DNA from 2 places in the Salinivibrio sp. YCSC6 genome. Region 1 is predicted to be linked to the other one. Evidence: predicted binding sites of a transcription regulator. Region 1 holds the regulator's gene; the other holds the start of a gene.

Evidence for each region. The regulator PurR, encoded in region 1, represses purine synthesis genes. The targets are predictions, from matches to a motif close to TNANGNAAACGTTTNCNTNA.
Region 2: a site for PurR is predicted at 5,295-5,314, ahead of purL (phosphoribosylformylglycinamidine synthase). Genes of this name have one in related genera too.

The regions. Positions count from the first base shown of each region.
Region 1 covers NZ_CP039516.1:1,596,701-1,604,106, forward strand. Annotated here, with positions in the region: gene E8E00_RS07275 (iron ABC transporter permease) at 1-362, shown strand, start outside; gene E8E00_RS07280 (heme ABC transporter ATP-binding protein) at 359-1,135, shown strand; gene purR (HTH-type transcriptional repressor PurR) at 1,396-2,400, shown strand; cyclic di-GMP riboswitch class I at 2,581-2,683, shown strand; gene E8E00_RS07290 (TfoX/Sxy family DNA transformation protein) at 2,791-3,384, shown strand; gene lpdA (dihydrolipoyl dehydrogenase) at 3,669-5,804, shown strand; gene E8E00_RS07300 (ABC transporter substrate-binding protein) at 5,817-6,971, shown strand; gene E8E00_RS07305 (ABC transporter permease) at 6,985-7,406, shown strand, end outside.
Region 2 covers NZ_CP039516.1:646,697-654,102, forward strand. Annotated here, with positions in the region: gene guaA (glutamine-hydrolyzing GMP synthase) at 1-1,052, shown strand, start outside; gene E8E00_RS02820 (AbgT family transporter) at 1,390-2,886, shown strand; gene tadA (tRNA adenosine(34) deaminase TadA) at 2,985-3,503, shown strand; gene E8E00_RS17120 (hypothetical protein) at 3,500-3,661, opposite strand; gene mltF (membrane-bound lytic murein transglycosylase MltF) at 3,669-5,138, opposite strand; gene purL (phosphoribosylformylglycinamidine synthase) at 5,502-7,406, shown strand, end outside.

The DNA.
Region 1 (7,406 bases):
ATGCCCTTTTGCTTGGTGAAAACGAAGCGGCGTATTTGGGCATTGATGTACACCATTTAAAACGCCTACTCATTGTTGTGACCGCGGCGGGAATGGGCATTGCGGTAAGTGCTGCCGGTCTTATCGGCTTTGTGGGTCTAGTGATCCCACACATTGGACGTTTAATTGCCGGCCCGGATCATCGCACACTGGTGCCCTTATCAGCCATTCTTGGTGCCCTGTTACTGACCTTGGCCGATATTGTTGCCCGTGTCATTGTCGCCCCCGCCGAATTGCCTGTTGGCATTATTACCGCCCTAATGGGGGCTCCTTTCTTTCTATGGCTTCTTATTCAACAACGAAAAGCAGTGGTTCACGAATGACAGATTCTGCCCTTCAAATCTCCAAGCTCAGCTATGCGCTTAACGGCCGTCAACTGCTAAGCGAGATTGATCTCGCCTTTACTGCTGGCCAGTTACACGTTTTACTCGGGCCCAATGGTGCGGGGAAAAGTACACTGTTAAAGCAATTGATTAGCGACAAACATCAGCATGGCAGTGTGCAGTTTTGGCAACAGCCAAAAAGCCAGTGGCAAGGCGAAGAATTTGCCCGACGAGTGGCCTTCCTTCCCCAACATAGCGGGCTCACGTTTGCATTCTCCGCGCAAGAAGTGGTCGAGATGGGAGCAACACCACTACAGGCAAACCGAGAACAGATCGCGGCCCTTGCTAACGAGCAGCTAACGGCATGGGATATTAGCCATCTTGCTCATCGACCGTATCCGATTTTATCTGGCGGTGAAAAACAACGCGTACACATGGCACGCGTGTCATTACAGCTAGCACAAACCGCACCGGACCAAGCGATACTGATGCTGGATGAACCCACTTCGGCCTTAGATATTACCCATCAGCATTACACCCTCAAGCGCTGTCGAGCACTCGCAGACCAAGGAATGACAGTGCTATTGGTGTTGCACGACCTGAATTTGGCGGCGCAATACGCCGACCAACTGCATTTTTTAAAAGCGGGTCGAATCGTCCTATCCGGCAACCCGTGGCAGTGTTTTAGTAGTGATAGAGTGGCAGACATCTACCAATACCCGCTGACCGTTCTGACTCATCCGGAGCATGACTGCCCACTGATCGTGTCTTAATTGATAAATACATCATAGCTGGCTCACAAAACCGTCTGTTGGTCCATTTTCGCTGATCAGACCAATTGCGAGTGTGCGCCAACCTAAGTAAACTGAGAGCGCAACCGATTAGCTATGAGAATGGATGAAATCGGATTCGTTACCTTCGCAACCGTCTGATGTGCCGGGATTGTGAAAGACATCGCCGCTGACGAACAGCGGCGTTTTTCTGTAAGGTCGCGAGTAACGATCCCTACGCATTACTACAAAGAAGAATCAAGATGGCAACGATTAAAGATGTCGCGCGTCTCGCCGGTGTATCGACCACGACGGTGTCACACGTGATAAACAAAACCCGCTTTGTCGCAGAGAAGACGACTGAGAAAGTATGGCAAGCGGTTGAAGAGTTAAACTACGCCCCAAGTGCTGTGGCGCGAAGCTTGAAATGCAACACAACACGTACACTGGGTATGCTGGTGACTAAATCCACCAACCCCTTTTTCGCCGAGCTTGTTCACGGTGTGGAAGACTATTGCTACAAGCAAGGCTACACACTGATTCTCTGCAATACCGAGGGAAACCTTGAAAAGCAACGCGACTACCTGCGTATGTTGTCAGAAAAGCGCGTCGATGGACTCATTGTGGTGTGCTCTGATCTCAACGAAGATTTGATGCTGTTATTAGAAAAAAAACGCGATCTGCCTATGGTCGTGATGGATTGGGGCAGTCACCATATCGATACAGACCGCATAGAAGATAACGCTGAATTAGGCGGTTACCTTGCCACCAAACACTTTATTGATAATGGGCATACTAAAATTGGCTGTATTTCGGGCCAAATGGATAAAAATACCTGTAAGCATCGCTTAAACGGTTATTTCCGTGCGTTAAAAGAAGCCAACATTACAGTGAATGAAAACTGGCTGATTGAGGCGGATTTCGAAGCCGATCAAGCACAAATTGCCGCGAAGCAATTAGCGACAATGTCAGACCGCCCGACCGCTGTCTTTTGTTTTAATGACATTATGGCATTAGCGGCGATTAGTACGTTTAACGAGTACGGCTTGAAAGTGCCAGAAGATATATCGGTGATTGGTTACGATAATATTGACCTCACCGAGTATTTCTCGCCACCATTGACAACGATTCACCAGCCCAAACGCCGTCTAGGCAAAACGGCGGTCAAACTCTTGCTCGCGCGAATTGCCAACAACGAGACTCAGCAGCAAGTGTTCGAAATGCAACCTGCACTAGTGAGTCGACAGTCAGTTAAAACACTATCTTAATGTTTTAATGAAACTTTTATGAAGAGCACCGTCAATGTCTTGGCGGTGCTTTTTTACGCGACGACTCTTCCGGTAGTGCTTTTACTCTAGTTCATCAATTACACCCACCCTGAACCAAGATCACATTTTGTGTGATGGGAGAGGACGACATCGGTGTCTAATTATTATATGCTTAATAGCGTTTGAACAAGGCAAACCATGGCGAAAGCATGGGACGCAAAGCCTCCGGCCTAACGGTAATTTGACATGATGTCAAAATATCAACGGTAGCGGGGTTGCCAACATATCAAAGCTGACAAATTTGATGGCTCGTTGACAATTCTGCGATCTTGCCTTGTTACATTATGACGTCTTTTTTAGGCATTAGTAATTCATCGAGATTTTAATCAAATGGATAAACCAGCTTTAAAGAACGCAATGAAGTTATTTGCCAAATTTGGCAGCATAAAGTCCCGTTCAATGTTCGGTGGATTTGGTATCTTTTGTGAAGACACCATGTTCGCGCTTGTCGTTAACAACACTCTCCATTTACGTGCTGGAAAAGAAAACGAAGCACTATTAAAAAAACAAGGCTTGGCACCCTACGTGTATAAAAAGCGCGGCTTTCCTGTCGTGACGAAATATTTTGCGATCCCTGAATACTGGTGGGATGACCAAGATAAGCTGCTCACAGAAGCTAAAGAGGCGCTGGATGTCGCGACCCGTGATCGTGATTTGAAAAAACAAGCCACACCGTCTCGTCTAAAAGACTTACCTAATTTACGGCTCGCGACCGAGCGCATGCTGAAAAAAGCAGGTATTGAGACGCCTGAAAGCTTACAGCAACAAGGTGCCGTCAATGCCTATAAAGCGCTCCTTTCTGCGCATGAAAAAGAGCTAAGCTTGGAATTACTGTGGTCACTAGAAGGTGCAATTACTGGCAAGCATTGGTCTGTGGTTCCACCCCAACGTCGCCAAGAATTATTACAACATTTAGAAAATTAATTCCTCACACCCCCCATACCTCTCTACCTTTTTTGTGAGCAATGTTCGCGTCCAACACCGCCTTTAAGGCGGTGTCGCTTTTTCTGAACGAGCTAAACGCTCAATAATCCATCATTCAAACTGATTTCTGACAAAATACGAAAGTTTCTTGCGATCGGTCGGGTCTGGTTAAAGGTACGATTAAGGACACAGTTCCTCAATGTAACCGACAAATCAGCCAGTTAATTCAGCTACAGTACCTAAAGTAATAACTGGGACCCATTTACTATCGGACGAGACACAGTATGCCAGTAAAAAAGATATTGCTTGGTTTAGTGGTGGTGGCGCTTGTAACACTTTGGTTCAGTTTAGATCTCAGCCAGTGGCTCACGCTTGAAAACGCCAAAGCACAACAAGTGGCATTGAATGATTACATTATCGAAAACGCGACCACCGCAAGCCTGGTGTTTTTTGTCGGCTATGTAGTGATGACCGCCCTGTCCTTACCGGGTGCGGCAGTAGCGAGTTTATTGGGCGCGGCACTCTTTGGCTTTTGGTGGGCATTGGTGTTGGTCTCCTTTGCTAGCTCGATTGGCGCCACCCTCGCCTTCTTGGTGAGTCGCTTTATGTTGCGCGACTGGGTCCAAGCCAAATTTGGCAATAAGCTCGATACCATTAATCGCGGTATAGAGAAAGACGGTAGCTTGTATCTGTTAACCCTACGCCTGATCCCGATTTTCCCGTTTTTTCTGATTAACCTCGTGATGGGGCTAACCCCGTTCAAAACCCGCACCTTCTATTGGGTCAGTCAGCTCGGTATGTTGCCGGGTACCGCAGTCTACGTGAATGCAGGGACCCAACTGGCCCAAATCGACGCACTCGGCGACGTGGTGTCATCCTCGGTGCTTGGCTCACTCGCCTTACTGGGTATCTTCCCACTGCTGGCAAAGTGGGTCATGGCTTGGATCACACGTCGTAAACGCTATCAAGGTTGGAACAAGCCCCATCAGTTTGACCGCAATATGGTAGTGATTGGTGCCGGTGCAGGCGGCTTGGTATCAAGTTATATCGCGGCGGTAGTGAAAGCGAAGGTTACGCTGGTCGAAAAAGGTTCGATGGGAGGAGACTGCCTAAACACCGGATGTGTTCCCTCAAAAGCGCTGATCCGTGCGGCGAAAACCATGCGAGAAATTGGCCAGGCTAAGGCCTTTGGCATTCATACCCAAGCGCCAGCGGTTGATTTTCCGGCGGTCATGGCGCGGGTTAAGCAAGTCATTACCCAAATTGAGCCTCACGATTCGGTCGAGCGTTACACCAAACTCGGCGTGGAGTGTGTGCAAGGCGATGCGCAAATCGTTTCGCCATGGGAAGTCGAGGTGAATGGCGAACGCCTCACTACCCGCAACATCGTGATTGCGACCGGCGCACGCCCTATGTTGCCCCCGATTCCCGGTTTGGCTCAGGTCACGCATTACACCTCAGATACGATTTGGTCTCTGAATGACCTGCCGCCGCGGTTGTTGGTTTTGGGCGGGGGGCCCATTGGCGCAGAATTGGCACAAAGTTTTGCGTGTTTAGGCAGCCAAGTCACGCTCGCGGAAATGGCCGACCAACTTCTCAGCCGCGAAGATCAAGATGCCGCCCAGTTGGTTGAGCAGGCGTTAGAGCGTGACGGCGTCACGGTTTTAACACAGCACAAAGTCAAAGCATTTGAGCACAGTGATAATGAGCAAATCGCCTTACTCGATGGCCCTGACGGTGAGAAGTCTGTCTCATTTGATGCGGTGCTGGTCGCGTTAGGGCGCAGTGCCAACACCAAAGGCTTTGGTCTCGAAAAGCTCGATATTCCAGTGACCGAGCGTGGCACGATTCAAGTCAACGAGTACCTGCAAACCGCCTATCCAAATATCTATGCGGTAGGTGATGTAGCGGGTCCCTTTCAGCTCACCCACGCCAGTGCTCATCAAGCATGGTATGCCGCGGTGAATGCACTATTCGGGCAATTTAAACGCTTTCGTGCTGATTATTCAGTAATGCCTGCCGCGACCTATACATCGCCAGAAGTCGCGCGCGTGGGTATCAATGAAAAGGAAGCCAAAGCCAATCAGCAAGAGGTGGAAGTAACCTACTACGGCATTGATGATTTGGATCGCGCGATTGCTGACGGCAATGACCACGGTTTTATTAAGGTGCTGACACCAAAAGGAAAAGATACCATTCTGGGGGTGACTATTGTTGGCGAGCATGCGGGCGACTTGCTCGCAGAGTTTACTCTCGCCATGCGGCACGGGTTAGGACTAAATAAAATTTTGGGCACCGTCCATCCGTATCCCACTATGAGTGAAGCGGTGAAGTATACCGCTGGGATGTGGAAACAAGCCCATGCGCCCGAGAAGCTGCTTAACTGGGTCGAAAAATATCATCGTTGGATGCGTCACTAATTGAAAAGGAAGATGACAATGAAACACTGGATAGCGGCGTTAACATTGGCAATTGTAAGTACCGCCAGTTTTACTGCCTCTGCGAGCACGGAAAACGACCGTTGGGAAAGTATTGAACAACAAGCCAAAGGCCAGACTGTTTACTTTAACGCATGGGGCGGTAATCAAGAGATCAATGCTTACCTGCGCTGGGCGAGTCGCGAGTTACAACGCGATTATGGTGTCACACTGAAACATGTCAAAGTGACGGATATCGCTGAAACCGTCAATCGCCTGCTTGCCGAAAAGACCGCCGGTAAGGATAGCGGCGGCAGTGTCGATATGGTTTGGATTAACGGCGAAAACTTCAAATCAATGAAGGAAAATGATTTGCTGTACGGCCCTTTTGTCAGCACGCTCCCCAATTGGCAGATTGTCGATAAAAGTTTACCGGTTGAAGAAGACTTCACTGAGCCAACAGACGGCCTCGAAGCACCTTGGGGGGTGGGACAGCTGGTGTTTATCCATGATCAGAAAACCTTGGCCAACCCACCTCGCTCTTTCGCCGAACTGTTAAGTTTGGCTAAAGCATTCCCTGGCCGTATCAGTTACCCCAAACCACCCGAGTTTCATGGCACCAGTTTTTTGAAAGCCGCTCTGCTGGAACTTACCGATGTGCGCGAGGCACTTTACCTGCCGGTTGATGAGGTAGACTTTGACGCCGTGACCGCCCCACTGTGGCGCTATCTAGACCAACTACATCAAGTGGCATGGCGCGAAGGCGCTCAGTTCCCGTCAGGCAGTGCCGAAACTATCCAACTGTTGGACGATGGTGAGCTTCTCGTGGCGATTGCGTTTAACCCCAATGCGGCAAAAGCAGCGGTAGCCTCTGGAAAACTCGCCCCGTCAGCGCGTGCGTTTGCCTTTGACCAAGGCGCGCTATCTAACATTCACTTTATGGCGATTCCATACAACGCCAACGCTAAAGCCGGCGCTATGGTCGCTATCAATTTCTTGATGAGTGAAAAGGCACAACTGCGTAAAGCCGACACCCAAGTATGGGGCGATCCACCCGTGGTTAAGTTATCCGACACCGCCGAGGTCAGTCGCTTTAATACCCAGCCCGAGCCACATCCAAGCTGGCAAACCGCGCTTGAGAATGCGTGGCTGAAACGCTACGGCCAATAGTAAAGAGGCTAATATGGCACGTTTGCTGTTTGCCATCACCCTAACGGTGTGCTGCCTACCCTTGTTGCCAGGGGTGGGCGGCTTATTCGCGACCGCCTTTGCATTCTTACCCACACTAGGGCTGACGGAGGCTAACTTTAGCGGCTGGCAAGCTGTCATGGCATGGCCGGGGCTATCACAATCTATTCAGCTAACGCTCATCTCGGGATTAGGCAGTAGCCTGCTCGCGGTGGCACTTAGCTTTATGATTTTACAGGCCACTTGGCAAACGCCCATTTGGCAGAAGATCAGTGCGCGCTTGCCTGCGTTACTTGCGTTACCACACGTCGCCTTTGCCATTGGTCTGGTTTTACTGCTTTCCCCCTCGGGTTGGCTGTTTCGCCTACTAAGTCCCCTTCTCGGTGATAACCCCGTGACTTGGGCGCTGGTACAAGA
Region 2 (7,406 bases), 950 kb from region 1:
ACGGCGTACAGTTCCACCCGGAAGTCACGCATACTCGCCAAGGCAAACGCATGCTAGAGCAGTTTGTGATGACCATCTGCGGTTGTGAGCGCCTATGGACTCCTGCATCTATCATCGAAGATGCGGTTGAGCGTATTCGCGAGCAAGTCGGTGATGATGAAGTGATCCTTGGCCTATCTGGTGGCGTTGATTCCTCAGTAGTGGCAATGCTGGTTCACCGCGCGATTGGCGACAAGCTCACGTGCGTATTTGTGGATAACGGCCTGCTACGCCTTAACGAAGGCGAGCAAGTACTGGAAATGTTTGGTGACCACTTCGGCCTCAACATTGTCCATGTCAACGCCGAAGACCGCTTCCTTGACGCGCTGAAAGGCGAAGCTGACCCTGAAGCTAAGCGTAAAATCATTGGCCGCGTGTTTGTTGAAGTATTCGACGAGCAAGCCACCAAAATGAAAAACGCCAAATGGTTGGCGCAAGGCACCATCTATCCGGATGTGATTGAATCAGCAGCCTCGAAAACCGGTAAAGCACACGTGATTAAATCGCACCACAATGTGGGCGGTCTTCCGGAAGAAATGAAAATGGGCTTAGTTGAACCGCTCAAAGAGCTGTTCAAAGACGAAGTCCGTAAGATTGGCCTTGAGCTAGGCCTGCCTTACAACATGCTTTACCGCCACCCATTCCCAGGGCCTGGCCTTGGTGTGCGTGTGCTGGGCGAGATCCAAAAAGAATACTGTGACCTTTTACGTCGCGCGGATGCAATCTTTATCGAAGAACTGCGCAACGCCGATCTGTACGACAAAGTCTCACAAGCCTTTGCCGTTTTCTTACCGGTACGTTCCGTTGGCGTGATGGGCGATGGCCGCAAATACGATTGGATCATTGCCTTGCGTGCTGTCGAAACCATCGACTTTATGACCGCGCACTGGGCACACCTGCCATACGATTTCCTTGGCAAAGTGTCGAACCGCATTATCAACGAAGTCGACGGCATCTCCCGCGTGGTTTACGACGTCTCCGGCAAACCGCCAGCGACGATTGAGTGGGAATGATCGTTTGAGAAAGTAAAACGCCAGATTAACGACATAAAGCCCATGCCTAGCGTGGGCTTTTTTGTTTCTAAATGTTTCAGGGTTATCCCGTCATTGCGGTTTTTTGTGCTGAAAAGCAAATATATCTGATGGTTAACATTTTGCTAACAGGGTGTTGTGTAGCTAACTATGCTGATTTTTGCTTTACTGGGGCCGATATTTCATTAATTTGTCATTAAAGGCAGCGTCAGGGCATGTGCTGTGGCGACATTGAAACAATATGGAGTGAGCTGTGAGCAGTCAACTTAGTCAGTCAGCGGATGCTGACGGCCCGCGAGGGTTAGACCGGTTTTTAAATATGATTGAGCGGGCAGGAAACCGTATTCCTGATCCGGCACTGTTGTTTTTCTGGGGCTTGATTATCGTTTGGGTATTGTCGGCCATTTTATCGCAAGTAGAGTTCGATGCCGTTCACCCGCTGACGGGGAATGCGGTGCAAGTGAACAACCTACTCACCGGCGATGCGCTCGCACACTTTCTAGCCAACATGGTTAGCACTTTTACTGGTTTTGCGCCGCTGGGCATTGTTTTGGTTGCGATGCTAGGGGTGGGAGTGGCTGATCAGTCAGGCTTTATCACCACCGGTCTGAAGAAAATGTTGAGTGTGACGCCGAAGCAAGCGCTTACACCAATGCTGATTTTGGTAGCGATTGTATCCCACACTGCCGCAGATGCAGGCTATGTGCTGGTGATCCCACTAGGCGGGATTATCTTCCATGCGGCGGGACGCCACCCATTGGCGGGGATTGCCGCCGCGTTTGCCGGTGTCTCGGGGGGATTTTCAGCGAACTTTATTCCGTCTGGCATTGATCCTTTACTCGCTGGATTTACCGAATCAGCCGCTCACGTATTGGATGATACCTATCAGGTGAATCCACTCGCAAACCTCTACTTTACTGGCCTGTCATCGATTTTGATTGTGGCATTAGGCTGGTTTGTGACTGAGAAAATCATTGAACCGCGCCTTAGCCGCACGCCGATTGATGAGGATGCTGAAGACGCTCCTGACCTTGGTTCATTCACGGCGATTGAAGGTAAAGCGTTTAACCGCGCAGGCTTGGCCATGTTGGTGGGAATTGCTGCGCTTGTTGCTGCTGCTTGGCCGGAAACATCGCCACTTCGCTCTCCGTCAGGGGAACTGACCGCATTTGATGCGCCGATTATGCAATCAATCGTACCGCTGATTTTCGTGCTCTTTATTATTCCGGGCATTGTCTACGGCAAAACCGCAGGTACCTTTAAAACCAGCCAAGACGTAATCAAATCCATGTCGGATACCATGGCGACTATGGGTGCGTACATGGTGATGGCGTTCTTCTGTGCGCAATTTTTGGCTGCATTTACCCAATCCAACATTGGTACTTTGTTAGCACTCAACGGCGCTGAGTTGCTGCAATCGATGAAATTGCCGGGTGAAATGACGATTGTGGGTATGATCCTGCTCACCGCCATGGTCAACTTACTGATCGGGTCGGCATCGGCAAAATGGGGACTGATTGGTCCGATTCTCGTACCAATGCTGATGGTTGTCGGCATTTCGCCTGAGCTATCACAAGCGGCGTATCGTGTGGGTGACTCTGTCTCTAACATTATTTCGCCATTGATGGTTTTCTTCCCGCTAGTGGTGGTGTATTGCCAGCGCTATGTGAAATCGACCGGGATTGGCACTGTGGCGTCGTTAATGATCCCATATTCCATCACCATGCTGGTGGGCTGGACGCTTTTCCTTCTGGCTTATTGGGCGGTTGGGTTGCCGTTGGGCATTCAAGCAAGCTATCAATACTTGGTTCAATAACGCGTTCCGACGTGACGACAGACAAGCCGGCCTTCGAGCCGGCTTATTTGTGTCGTATACTTGGCGCCATCTCAATGGGTGAAGTTACAGGGTTTTGAATGAGCGAGTTGCAAACGCCATCAAACGAGCACGAAAAATACATGCGCCACGCCATGACGCTGGCGGAAAAAGCCGAGCAAGAGGGTGAGGTGCCGGTCGGGGCTGTGGTGGTGTACCAAGGGGAGATTATCGGGACCGGATGGAACCGTTCAATTACCCAACATGATGCTTCTGCGCATGCGGAAATCATGGCATTGCGCCAAGCAGGTCAAGTGCTGGGGAACTATCGCCTGATTGATGCTGACTTGTATGTCACTTTAGAGCCTTGTCCAATGTGCGCTGCGGCTATGGTACATAGCCGTATTCGCAACGTGTATTTTGGCGCCTCCGACCCTAAAACCGGTGCGGCAGGATCGGTGATGAACTTGCTCAGTTACGAGGGCGTGAATCATCACGTGGCATCGCAAGGGGGGCTGCTTGAGGATGCTTGCCGCGAGCAGCTTCAAGCGTTTTTTCGTCGTCGCCGAGCCGAAAAAAAAGCCGCTAAAAAAGCGGCTCGAGAGCAGGGAGAGGGTTAAAACGCATCGTCAAAGGCGGCGAACTCGCGGATGGCAAACGTACGTTGTCGCCAAAGCACTTTCTTGTGCATATTTTGACGCATGCGCTTACGCCGGTTAGCGGCGGAAATCGTGTTTTTACGGAAGTTACTTCTCACGAGCCGTTTTCTCGGAACCATACTGCCCTCATTGCTGTTGCTGGTTAGCGTCGCTTTGTGGTGACGTTTCGTCAGTGTCTGTGACGGTTTCAGACTCTTGCTCAGGCGCTGGCGCGACAATGGTTTGTAGGCCGCCTAAGTCTTCAACCTGCTCATTGTCGAGCGCTTCAATATGCGCTTTTTCATAGCCTAGAATACTTTGATAATAACGGCGGATATTTTCGACGTAGCTTAACGCCTCGTATCCACGCGCATAGCCGTAGCGTGTTTGGGTATAGTATTGGCGCTTGGCAAGCATGGGCAGACGCTTTTTCACATCACTCCACGAGTTAGGGTTGGCCCCTTGTGCCTCCGTGAGGCGGCGTGCATCCATCATGTGGCCAAAACCGATATTGTACGAGGCAAGCGCAAACCAAATACGTTCATGCGGGTTCACGCTATCCGGTACGCGTTCCAATACCCGTTGCAGATAAAGGGCGCCGCCTTTAATGCTCTGCTCGGGATCAAGTCGGTTGCGTACGCCGACAGATTTTGCGGTCGGTAAGGTCAGCATCATCATGCCGCGCACACCAGTCGGTGAAATAGCGCGCGGGTTCCAATGTGATTCCTGATAAGACAGGGCGGCGAGTAAACGCCAGTCAAATTCATTGGCGTATTTTTTAAATAGCGGCTCCCACTTGGGCAGTTTGCTCTCAATCGCGCGCAAAAAGGCGCGGGTATCGACGTAATCAAACTGATCCACGTGACCAAAGTATTTCTCTTCCAAAATCGCCAGTTCGCCGCTTTGAGCAAGGTCACCAAAAAATTCCACCATCAGGGCGTAAACGCTGCTATCGCCTTGCTTTTTCATAAACCAAGCGACTGGCTCGTCTTCGCTCAGTTCCATCGCGACGGTGATATCAGGGTGGGTGCGTTGGATCAGCGCAATGTCGACGGAGTCGGCAATGGTAAAGTCGATGTCACCATTCGCGACTTGTTTGAGGAGTTCGTCGTCATCGGCATCTTGGACGACTTGCCAAGACAGTGCAGGATGGGCTTGTTTCAGTGATTGCAATGTTAAGTCATGACTGGAGCCTTCAACCACTGCCATTACAGCATCATCTCGGTTGAAATCATCGACATCACGCGGTCGCCAGTGGCCATTTTTATACACGACTTGTTGGCTAACAAAATAGTACGCAGGACCGGGGCGAAAGGCGTCAAGGCGTTGCGGTGTGATGGTCAGGCCCGCGGCAATAATGTCAACATCGCCGCGCTCAAGGGCGGGAAAGAGCCCGGAGAGCGTGTAGGTAGGCGTCATTTCCAATTTTACGCCCAGCTTATCGGCAAAGCGCTTGGCTAAATCATAATCTAGGCCGGTTGGACCATTAGGACCGATGTAATAAGAAAGCTGATTATTGAGTGTGCCCACTCTTAGCACGCCGCGATCGCGGATTTTTTCGAGAGTCGTACGGTCATCAAAATGCCAATCACAGCCCGCCAAAGGCAGGGTTAGCAGCACAAGGGCCACGCAGGCAATCCAAGATGGCAGAGTAAATCGACGCTGTCTCAAAGGCTGTTGCTCTTGTTGCGGGCCGGCGTGAAGACACAGGCCGTGATCAATGGACCCTCCATTCTACGTGAATAGGCGTCCGACCGATAGAGGGGAAATTTTTTGCGCAAACGGTTGCGTCAGGTGTGTTGCCCGCGAGGATTTTCCCCTATAATGGCCGCCGCTTGCTTAAAAGGCCAGCAAAAAATGGGCGTAAACCTGCAGACAGCAAAGGCTGCCAGTGTGAGTTGTGATACCCAAGTTTACATGCCAGCGCGTGTTAATTTGGGTATACCCCTTTCACTAACTGCTAACGAGAGACGTACGCACATGGATATTTTGCGTGGTTCCCCCGCACTGTCTGAGTTTCGTGTCAATAAACTGCTGGCTAGCTGTCATGCGCATCAGTTGCCAGTCACGGCACTGTATGCTGAGTTTATTCACTTCGCTGATTTGCATCACCCCTTGGATAGCGCGAGTCGCGAAAAGCTCGAAAAGTTGCTGACTTACGGGCCCACTTTACCGCCGCATGCGCCTGAAGGGACGCTGTTTCTCGTTACGCCTCGTCCCGGCACCTTGTCGCCGTGGTCATCCAAAGCAACCGATATTGCCCATAACTGTGGCTTGGACGCGGTGAAACGCTTAGAGCGCGGTACGGCGTACTATATTCAGTTATCTGCTCCTTTGACCAGTGAGCAACACGCAACCTTAACGGGATTGTTGCACGATCGGATGATGGAAGCTGTGTTCAGTGAGCTTGAGGCCGCCGCGGTGCTATTCGAGCAAGCGGAACCTGCGCCGATGCATAGCGTAGACATTCTCTCAGGTGGCCGCGCCGCCTTAGTCGAGGCCAACCAAGCCTTAGGGTTGGCACTGGCAGAAGATGAAATTGACTATCTGGTCGAGAACTTCACCCAGCTGGGGCGTAATCCTAACGACATCGAACTGATGATGTTTGCGCAAGCCAACTCTGAGCATTGCCGACATAAAATTTTCAACGCCGACTGGACCATTGATGGTGAAAAACAGCCTAAGTCGCTGTTTAAAATGATCAAAAACACCTATGAGAAAACCCCAGATAACGTGCTGTCGGCGTATAAAGACAACGCAGCCGTGATGATGGGCTCAAGCGTTGGGCGCTTTTTCCCCAGCCCTGACAGCCACACTTATCAATATCACCATGAGCCGGCTCATATTTTGATGAAGGTGGAAACCCACAACCATCCTACCGCGATTTCACCGTGGCCAGGCGCGGCAACAGGCTCTGGCGGTGAGATTCGTGATGAGGGGGCAACCGGTGTCGGAGGCAAACCCAAAGCAGGATTGGTCGGTTTTTCCGTCTCTAACCTCAAAATTCCGGGCTTTGTTCAGCCGTGGGAGCGCGATTATGGTAAGCCTGAGCGCATTGCCACTGCGCTCGATATTATGCTGGAAGGCCCGCTAGGCGGCGCGGCGTTTAACAACGAATTTGGCCGGCCTAACTTGCTGGGTTATTTCCGCACCTATGAGCAATTGGTGACCTCGCATGCCGGTGAGGAAGTGCGTGGCTATCACAAACCCATCATGATCGCCGGTGGTATGGGTAACATCCGTGACGGCCATGTGCAAAAAGGCGAGATTGACGTGGGCGCCAAACTGATTGTGTTAGGTGGTCCGGCGATGAACATCGGCCTTGGCGGCGGTGCGGCATCGTCGATGGCGTCAGGCCAGTCAGCGGAAGACTTAGACTTTGCCTCGGTACAGCGTGAGAATCCAGAAATGGAGCGTCGCTGCCAAGAGGTGATCGATCGTTGCTGGCAGCTTGGCGACGATAATCCGATTGCCTTTATCCACGATGTGGGCGCAGGTGGCCTGTCCAATGCGATGCCTGAGCTGGTCGATGATGGCGGCCGCGGTGGACGCTTTAACTTGCGTGACATTCCTAATGATGAGCCGGGAATGAGTCCGCTTGCCATTTGGTGTAACGAGTCACAAGAGCGTTATGTCTTGGCGGTTAAACCGGAAAATATGGCGCTTTTCGAAGCCTTATGCGAGCGTGAACGGGCGCCGTACGCGGTGATTGGTGAGGCCACCGATGCGCGTCATCTGTCGCTTGAAGACAGCCACTTCAACAATACCCCTATCGACATGCCGATGGATATCTTGCTGGGTAAAGCGCCCAAAATGCACCGGGATGTGATGCGTCAGCAAGTGACAGGTACCGCGCTTAACACCCAAGGCATTGAGCTAGCGGAA